Regions from separate parts of the Paenibacillus macerans genome, predicted to be linked through region 1. Evidence: predicted binding sites of a transcription regulator. Region 1 holds the regulator's gene; each other region holds the start of a gene.

What was found. The regulator Rex, encoded in region 1, represses fermentation and respiration genes when NADH is low (regulators of the CRP and FNR family bind a similar motif). The targets are predictions, from matches to a motif close to TTGTGAAATATTTCACAA.
Region 2: adhE (bifunctional acetaldehyde-CoA/alcohol dehydrogenase) is a predicted target of Rex. The motif match lies at 2,012-2,029, and genes of this name have one in related genera.
Region 3: DYE26_RS21245 (flavocytochrome c) is a predicted target of Rex. The motif match lies at 1,464-1,481, and genes of this name have one in related genera.

What each region holds. Positions count from the first base shown of each region.
Region 1 covers NZ_UGSI01000001.1:598,982-602,265, reverse strand. The annotation lists gene DYE26_RS02795 (amidohydrolase) at 135-1,433, opposite strand; gene DYE26_RS02790 (redox-sensing transcriptional repressor Rex) at 1,423-2,079, opposite strand; gene dinG (ATP-dependent DNA helicase DinG) at 2,092-3,284, opposite strand, start outside.
Region 2 covers NZ_UGSI01000001.1:381,716-384,999, reverse strand. The annotation lists gene adhE (bifunctional acetaldehyde-CoA/alcohol dehydrogenase) at 1-1,860, opposite strand, end outside; gene DYE26_RS01715 (Crp/Fnr family transcriptional regulator) at 2,202-2,918, shown strand; gene DYE26_RS01710 (formate/nitrite transporter family protein) at 3,267-3,284, opposite strand, start outside.
Region 3 covers NZ_UGSI01000001.1:4,785,377-4,788,660, forward strand. The annotation lists gene DYE26_RS21245 (flavocytochrome c) at 1-1,441, opposite strand, end outside; gene DYE26_RS33595 (hypothetical protein) at 1,715-1,864, opposite strand; gene DYE26_RS21250 (transposase) at 1,896-2,207, shown strand; gene DYE26_RS21255 (hypothetical protein) at 2,362-3,045, opposite strand.

The DNA of each region.
Region 1 (3,284 bases):
TTTTACCGCTAAATCGCCGTAATTACAGGCACAGCCACAGGTGCAGCCACGAACATGACACGTCCACGTCCACGGCCGCAGCTTCACGCGCCATTCAAAAAGCAGCAAGCAACCAGTGCCAAGCCTCCAAGCGCCTACCGGGCCAGCAGCCCTTCGAAGGCCTCTTGCGCCTCGCGCCGGATACGCTCCTCGTCGAGGGTGAGGCAAGCCCCGTGTTTGACCAACTGCTCGCCGTTAACCCACACATGCTCTACATCTTTGGAGCCGGCCGAATAGACGACATGGGAAACGTAATCCGTCTTCGGCAGGAAATGGGCCTGTTCCGTATTCAGCGCGATAAAATCCGCCTTCATGCCGGCCGCGAGTTTCCCCGTATTCGCCAAGAACACCGACTTCGCCCCGTATTCCGTGCCCATTTTGAGGGCTTCCAGCGCCGGAACGGCGGTAGGATCGCCGGAAACGCCTTTGTGGATCAACGCGGCGAGGCGGACCTCCTCGAGCATATCGAGGTTGTTGTTGCTGGCGGCGCCGTCCGTTCCAAGCGAAACGACCACGCCTTTGCCAAGCAGTGCCGGCACCCGCGCCACGCCGCTGGCCAGCTTCAGGTTGCTGCCGGGATTGTGCGACACCGCCACGTTATGGGCCGCCAAAATATCGATCTCCTCATCGGTCAAATGCACGGCGTGAGCAAGCAGCGACGGACGGGAGAACATCCCGAGGTTCAGCAAATGCTGAACGGGTCTGACCCCGTAATCGTTCACGTTTTGCTCCACTTCCGCCCGCGTCTCCGACATATGCGTATGCATCGGCAGATCCAGATCATTAGCCGCTTGCACGAATTTCTCGAAAAATTCCGGCGGACAGGTGTACGGCCCGTGCGGCGAAATCATCGCCGTGATTCGGCCGTCCGCCTGACCGTGCCAATTTTTCGCAAACGCGATCGCTTCGTTCAGCTTCTGCTGCTGCACGTCCGGCGGGCACAACCCGATGACGCCGCGCATCAGCACGGCGCGGATGCCCGACTGCTGAACCACTTTGGCCACTTCATCCATATGGTCGTACATGTCCAGGAACGTGGTCGTTCCGCCTTTCAGCATCTCCAGCACGGACAACGCCGTCCCAGCGTACACATCGCCGGCGGTGAACTTGGCTTCCATCGGCCACATTTTTTCCTGAAGCCAGGTCTGCAGCACCATGTCGTCGCCGTATCCGCGCAGCAGCGACATCGCCGCGTGGCCGTGCGTGTTGATCAGCCCCGGCATGAACAGCAGCCCTTTTCCGTCGAAGGTTTCCGCGTCTTCCGCCCCTTCAGGAAGCTGCTCGCCGATATAGGAAATCGTATCGCCCTCAACGAGCATATAGCCCTGTACAATGGAACGATCTTGTTCGAACACGACAAAGGTTCCGTTCTTGATTAACCATTTACGACTCATGGGCAGGTTGTTCCTTTCCGTTTCCATCATTCAAATAATAAGCCAGACTGAGCAAATCGGTCGTGAAATCGGCGGCATGGATGCGGACTTCCGGCGGCACCTTCAAAATCGTCGGAGCGAAGTTCAGAATGGCCCCGATTCCCGCCGCCACCAATTGATCCGCCACGCGCTGCGCTTCGTAATCCGGGACGGTAATGATCCCGATCCGGACATTTTTCTCCCGCACCGTTTCCGTCAGGTCTTCGATCGGCTGGATCGTGATGTTGTTGATTTGCGTGCCGATCTTGGCCGGAGAGGCGTCGAACACCGCCACGATTTTCATGTTGTCTTTCAAATAAGCGTTGTAATTCGAAAGCGCCTGCCCCAAATTACCGGCGCCGACCAGCGCAACGTTGATCTGCTGGTCCAAGTTGAGGATTTGCTGGATTTTCTCGATCAAATACGCGACATCGTAGCCGATGCCCTTTCGCCCGAAATCGCCGAAGTAGGCCAGATCCTTGCGGATCTGGGCCGGGTTGAGGTCCAGCTTCTGGCCGAGCTCCTGCGAGGACACCGTAGGCACTTCGCGCCGGCTCAGCTCGTTGAGGAACCGCAAATACACCGGCAGCCGGCGGACGACGGCATCGGAAATTTTTTCGGATTTCATACGTTTATCCCCCTATTCTGACGCGGACTTAGAGACGTTTTCGTCTCCCGGATTTAACCATTCCGATATGCGCGGAACCATCTGAGTGAGCGGCATATGCTCCATCTTCGGCCCGGGCAGTGAATATAAAAAGTATTTCCCGTAGTAAGACTCCAAGATGCGGGTATCGTAAACAACCACGATCCCCCGGTCCTGCGAGGAGCGGACGAGCCTGCCGAATCCCTGCTTGAAGCGGATGACCGCCTGGGGCACGGACAGTTTCATGAAAGGATTTTTCTTCTCCTTCTGCAGCCGTTCGCTTTTCGCTTCCACCAGCGGATGGTTGGGGGGCTGGAAGGGCAGGCGGACGATCGCCAGGCTCGTCAACGCTTCGCCCGGAATGTCCACGCCTTCCCAGAAGCTGCTCGTCCCCAGCAGCACGGACGCCGCCTGGCCCTGAAAGCGCCGGGTCAGCTTGCTGCGGCTGCCGCTGTCCATCCCCTGGCCGATGACCGTGATTCCTTGCGCCGACAATAGCTCCTTCAACGGCTCGTAAACCTGCCGCAGCATCCGGTACGATGTGAACAGCACCAGCATGCGGCCTTGCGTCGCAACCGCGGTATCGGCGAGCGAACGCACCAGCGTGCTGACGAAATGGTCGTCGCCCACGCTCCCCTTTACGCTCGGAAAATCGCGCGGGATGACGAGCAGCGCCTGGCTGCGGTAATCAAACGGCGACGGCAGCATCGCCGTGTTCAGCCGTCCTTCCCCGGCCGCTTCCGTCAGTCCCAGCTGTTCGATCATATACTGGAACGACTTGTCGACCGACAGCGTCGCCGAGGTCATCACCACGCTTTTTTTTCTGTCGAAAAAGTATTCCTTCAATTGCGCGCTAACGTCGATCGGAACGGCATACATCTGCAGGGAGCGGCTGCGGAAATTCCCGTTCGCTTCCATCCAGTACACCGTCTCCTCGTTCTCCAGCTTCATGAAGAAACGCAGGGCCTCCCGCTCGTTGGCCAAATCCTTGAATAACCCGTTGATGTCGGTCAGGAGGCTTTCGGAACCGTAATCCTCCTGCTCTTCCCGGATTTGCGCCAGCATCCGGTCGCCTTTGCGGAGCACGTCCCCTAGCGAGACATAGATCTGGTTCTCCAGCGCCAGCAGCTTATCCCATTCTTTCGGTTTCTTTAGCGGAAGCAGGCGGTAAACGAATTGGCCCGGAT
Region 2 (3,284 bases), 220 kb from region 1:
GTCCGTGATGACGGAAAACGACGTCACTTCCGAACCGGTACCCGAGGTCGTGGGGATCGCCACGAATTTCGCTTTTTGTCCGAGCCGCGGATATTTGTAAAGGCGTTTGCGGATATCCATGAATTTTTGTTTAAGGTTAAAGAAATCTTCATCCGGGTATTCGTAGAACAGCCACATCCCTTTCGCTGCGTCCATCGCCGACCCGCCGCCGAGAGCGATAATGCAGTCCGGCTGGAACTTCGCCATCATCTCCGTACCGCGTTCCACCGTCGTGGTCGAAGGATCCGGTTCAACGTCCGCGAACACTTCGATCGCCACCGGCGTTTGGCGTTGGCGGAGATAATGCTCGACTCTTTCCACGTAACCCAGCTTCACCATCATCGGGTCGGTGACGATCATGACGCGGGAGATGTCCGGCATTTTCGCCAAATATTGCGTCGAATTCTTCTCGAAATAAATTTTGCTCGGCACTTTAAACCACTGCATATTCACGGTACGACGGTTCACCCTTTTCACGTTGATCAGATTGACGGCCGTGACGTTCGACGAAGTCGAGTTGCGTCCGTAAGACCCGCAGCCCAGCGTCAGCGAAGGCAGGTTCGAGTTGTAAATGTCGCCGATGCCGCCTTGCGAGGAAGGCTGGTTCACCAAAATCCGGCAGGTCGGCATCCGGTCCGAGAACTTCTGGATAACTTCCTGGTTGTTCGAATGAATGACCGAAGAGTGGCCCATGCCGCCGAACTGCACGACTTCCAACGCGCGTTCGATGCCCTGCTCGGCGTTTTTCACTTTATAGCAAGCGAGCACCGGGCTAAGCTTCTCCGCAGAAAGCGGGAATTTCGGTCCGACGCCTTCGATTTCGGCGACGAGAATTTTCGTTCCGGCCGGCACGTCGATGCCGCACATTTCCGCGATCTTCGTGGCCGGTTGTCCAACAATCGCCGGGTTCACCGCGCATTTGTCGGCGATGATCGCGCCCGCCGTCAGTTTTGCCGCTTCATCTTTGTTCACGAAATAGCAGCCGTTCGCGATCATTTTCTTTTTCACCTGATCGAATATCGGTTCTTCAATGATGACCGCTTGCTCGGATGCGCAGATCATGCCGTTGTCGAAAGTTTTGGAAAGAATCAGATCGTTGACGGCCTGATCGAGATTCGCGCTCTTCTCAATGAAGCAAGGCACGTTGCCGGGGCCGACGCCAAGGGCCGGTTTGCCGCAGCTGTAAGCCGCTTTTACCATCGCGGAACCGCCGGTAGCGAGAATGCAGGCCACATCCGGATGGTTCATCAAAGCGTTCGTGCGGTCCATGGACGGATTTTCGATCCACTGGATGCAGTCGGCGGGCGCCCCGTGCTTCACTGCGGCCTCCAGTAATATTTTAGCGGCTTCCGCGCTGCAGTTCTGAGCGGACGGATGGAAGCCGAAGATGATCGGGTTGCGTGTTTTTATCGCAATCAGCGATTTAAAAATCGTGGTCGACGTCGGGTTCGTCACCGGAGTAATCCCCATGATGATGCCGACAGGCTCGGCGATTTTTTGGAAGCTGTCAAAATCGTTGTCCTCGATAACGCCTACCGTTTTGTCGTACTTGATGCTGTGGTAAATGTACTCCGTGGCGAACATGTTTTTAATGATTTTGTCCTCGTAGACCCCGCGCCCTGTTTCTTCCACCGCCATTTTCGCCAAATGCATGTGCTTGTCGAGCCCCGCCAGGGCCATCGCCTGCACGATTGCGTCGATCTGCTCCTGCGTCATGCTCATGAACGCTTCGGAAGCCTTTTTCGCTTTGTCAATCAAGGTTTGGATGTAAGCTTCCGGGGTGGGCTGGGCTTTTGTTGTCGCTTCATTCTTTACGGCCATTTCTCTCATCCTCCTAAGTTCTGTAAGGACCAACCTGCAGTGTAGATAGACAAATCATAAGTTCGTGAAATTTTTCACTTGCAAGTTCATCCTTAAAAGATGTATTGCTTCTCTTTATGTTTTGATCATAGCATAGGAATTTGATTTTGTATAGTGAATTTTTTCACAAAATTGAAAAAGTTCTGAAATTATTTCATTTAGCAAACAAATTTCGTGAATTTAGTCACAATGTTAGAATTTCGACACTTTTTCGGCCTTCCGAGCCCCCAAATTTTGCAATAATCGTTATATAATTAATTAAAAATTTCATAAAAATCAGGAATATAAAGGGGAAATCCATGATGAGTGAAATCGTAAACGCCACCCTGCCCCGCGGTAACACGAGCTGCTTCACAGAACAAAACTTCAACCGCCTTCTCGTTACAATGAAAGATAAAGCATATCCCGAGGGGACGCATTTGTTCTGGGAAGGTGATTTTTCCGATAAACTGTTTTACATCAAACGCGGACGCGTCAAACTGACCAAATCGACCGACGAGGGTAAAGAACTCATTCTGTATATGTACGGACGCGGCGATATGGTCGGCCAGGCCGATCCGTTCTTCAGCACCAAGCACAGCTTCACGGCCGAGGTGATTGAGGATTGCGAAATCGGCGTAATCGATCAGAAAGACCTTGAAATTATGATTTGCCAGCACTGCGATTTTGCGATCGACTTCATGAAATGGATGGGCATCCACCATCGCCTGACGCAGACGAAGTTCCGCGATTTGATGATGTACGGCAAGCCGGGGGCCCTTTGCTCGACGCTGATCCGCCTGAGCAACACGTATGGCGAGCAGCATGGGGACACGATTCTGATCAACAAAAAAATCACCCATACCGACTTGTCCAATATGATCGGGGCTACGCGCGAAAGCGTTAACCGGATGCTCAGCGACCTGCGCAAAAAGGATGCGCTCGAATACGAAAACGGCATGATCGTCATTAAGGATATGGTCATGCTGCAGGATATTTGCCACTGCGAGCTGTGCCCGAACGAAATTTGCCGGATCTGACATGCCGCTTGCGTCCGTCTATATGTGCCTGCCTTTCTTTGCGGAACTGCCCCGAAATGACCGGGACGGTTTTAAACCTATACGTTGGACGCGCGGGAGGGAATGGGTATGCCCCCATACCCATTCCCTCTTCAGTTCTATTTCGAGCCCCTACCCCTTTCCGGGGTATTTCCCAGCCCCAGCAACGGACCCATACGACTCTAGTTCGCTCTAAAGCAGCTCACCCGAGCCGCTTCGAGGGAAATTTCGTCATATGGGTCCGTTAGTCTTAGCGGCCTCTGTCCCGCCGGAAATTTGATAAATATTTTGATAAATATAATGAAAAAAACGGCTCGGGATGAGCCGTTTTTATGCTGCCTTTCCATC
Region 3 (3,284 bases), 4.2 Mb from region 1:
ACCGCTTGCCTTCCTTGTTGACGAAAATTTGCGTTTCCGCGCTGCCCCATACGCCGCCGGACAAAGCGCCCGTTCCCGGTTGACCGCTCGGCATCAGTTGGATAAAGCCCATGCCCCACAGATTCGCCCCGACTTCCTTACCCATCACAATCCCGTCGCCGGTAGCATTCGTCGTGTTGGTTGTTTTGATGTTTGCATCCAGAGCAGGCCAATAGTTATTGTATTCAACGACCATTTCAGGGTTGGCTCCGAAACCGCCGGTGGCCATGACCACACCCTTGGAAGCCTTCAAGGTGACCGGAGTGCCGTCAGACTGCTCGGCGGTCACGCCCACAATTCTGCCATTCTCAACGATCAGCTTGGTGGCTTTCGTGTTCAGCATAATTTCTGCGCCAAGCTCTTTTGCGCTTTTTTCCATCGCGTTAATATACCCGGTTCCCAGCGGTTCGGTATTATGGTGGGTTCTGGGCCACAAGGCGCCAAGAACGGTACCGATCCCATCCTGGAACTTAGCTCCGTGGCTCTCCAGCCATTGGATCGTGCCGTAGCTGTTGGTCGCCAGCGTCTTGACCAGTTCAAACTTGCCGGAGATTTCTTTCCCGTCAAGATCGGTTCGCTTCCCGCCGATATAGGTGTGAATCATATGCAGTTCAGGCGAATCAAACAGCTTGGTGGTGTCCCCTTTGGCGAAGTATTCCTTGATCTGTTCCTTGAGCGTCTTGAGTGTATCGGCGTAATCGCCGAATTCTTTTTCATCGTAGGTCAGAATCTCTTTCAACTCATTGCTCAGCGCTTTCGTCATGGCCACTTTCGGCTGTCTAGCCGGGTCATAGGAATTGAACTCGCCTCCCGAACGAATCGTGTTCCCGCCAAGCGCAGGCGATTTTTCGATCAAAATCACCTTTGCCCCGTTCTCAGCGGCCGATACCGCAGCGGCCAGACCCGCTCCGCCCCCGCCGACAACCACGACTTCGGTTTCCTTGGTAATCGCTTCTTTGGCGGCCGCCTTCAGCGGTTCTTTGCTCTTCAATGCGTCGATGTCGGCCCCGGCCTTGGCCAAAGCGGCCGCGATCGCGTCAATCAGACCGTTGCTGGATACGGATGCCCCCGATACGATATCTACCTTCAGACTCTGCCCCTCCACTACCTTCTGGGGAATGGTCTCAAATACGGCATCGCTTACTCCCTCCGTGTCCTTCTGCTCCAGCACCTTCACCGCTTGAATGGTGTTGGCATCCACCGTTACCTCCACTTTAATAACGCTATGTAGGCCTTGCGCTTCCCCCGTATAGGTCCCCGGCGTGTAAATCCCTTGGGGCTCCGCCGCATCAGGCGCTGCTTCCTTATTACTGCCGCTGCATCCGATTACACCTATAATTAGAATAAATACCAGTGCCGCCAAAAATCCCGTTCTTACATACCTGCAACTTGGATGTCTCATGTTATCTGCTCCTCTTCTGCATTTGTGCAAATTTTCACAATATAAGTGAAAAAAATTCGCGAAAATTGCCGAAACAAATTCGCTTACATTTAATATTATGCGCTTTCATTTCCATGTAGTTCCATGTTATTTCTCACATAGGGAGGGTTAAGGGACCGCCCCGATTGCCCCTTGCCCCCATTCCACCGCTAACGGGCAAACCGGGTAAAGCCAAAGCTCCCCAACGAAACAGCCGCCGGCTCTCCAGTCCGTGCGGCTGTTTCTTGTATCTTCTTATTTCACTTCACTCAAGTGCTCTTCCAAACGATCCCACGTTTCGGTGATGCCCTGCAGCATCCCCAGGAAGGACTCTCGTTTACTGAAATCGACGATCCACTCGGTCGTGTTCGTCAAACCATCAGCGGTTATTGGCAGAACGATCAAAAGCTCGGTCTTTCTTTTTGAAGATGAATAGATGATTCGTTCCTATCAGGCACTACAAATACAACTGGTTTCCGCGTGGCAAACAAGCAAAGTGCCGACGTACGGTAAACATGCTCGTCTGCAGGTGGTCTTTTTACCGCCTTACAGCCCAAACCTCGATCCGGTCGAAGGGCTATGGTTATGTCTCAAAGCCGATGTAGTTAACAACTTCTTTTTTGAAAAGTTCTATAAAATTAAACTTCATGTGTCTCAATTTATGAAGCGAATCAATAAGAATCCAATGGAAACGATCGATCGTCTACTTGTCAGGTTTTTGATCTTAGTTGCGGTTTATATAGTCTAAAAATATCTAAGTGTCCCATACAACAAAACAACCATTTTACCTCTGTCTCCAAAAATAAAAGTCGAGCAACGGTATTAGCGCTGCTCGCTGAGGGTTACAAAAAAATATGAGATCTAAGATGAAGACATGATTCAAAGAAAGGCTAGATATTCTACTAAATGCAACCTGGAATTCCTGCTTGTATAGTATTCCATTCCTTTGTTGTTCTAACTGTTGTTGTCGTTACCTTAATAAGTCCCATGTTTCCAATTGATATCCACGAATCTACTTCAACCTTAGCTTTCAATTCAACTTTTTCGCCGTCACTAGTAACTTTAGCTCCAACATCTTTACTAGCTATTGTGAAAGTTGTTAATGGATTTTGATCGTTATCTATTACTTCAACGGTCGCATTATTTACAGAAGTAAATTTATTCCATGAGTAATTTGCAGCTACTTCATAAGATAATTCAAACGATCCACCAAGATTAGTTGTATAATATAACATTTTTAATCCAGAACAAAAATCAGACGGAGCTATTTCATTAAGGTTTTCTGTTGGTGTAACTTCAAGGTTTTCTGTTGATGTAACTTCTTTGGGAGCTTGTTTTAATTGATTAAGGGCTTGTTGCAATTCCCCGACAGTAACAGTAACGGAATCATCTGAAAAAGCATCAGCTTTTTCTAGATTTCTAGGATCTAATCCTAGATATTCAATAACTTGGTTTACATTCTCTTCAGTTACAATTGTGTCCGGTGATAGTGCTCCGCTTGCGCTCGCCGGTGCACCAACCGGTAAAATTAGAGCGATAGATAGACATAGAGCGGCACATAAACTAGTAACTTTTTTTCTTACCATTCTATTACCTCCTTTTTTTACCACATTACCACACTATATACATATTTTCCAGTATATTTTTAGTCTTTTATTGTGAAAAAATTGTGATAGACGTTTGGATTGCAGCGGATTAACAATGTAATGACTATACTCCTCTCGCTTCAAATACGTCACCAAGCCACGATGATAATACTCCGTCGCCTCCAACACGACAGCCTGGTACTGGCTTAAAAGTGGATGTTATGTATATAATTATAAAT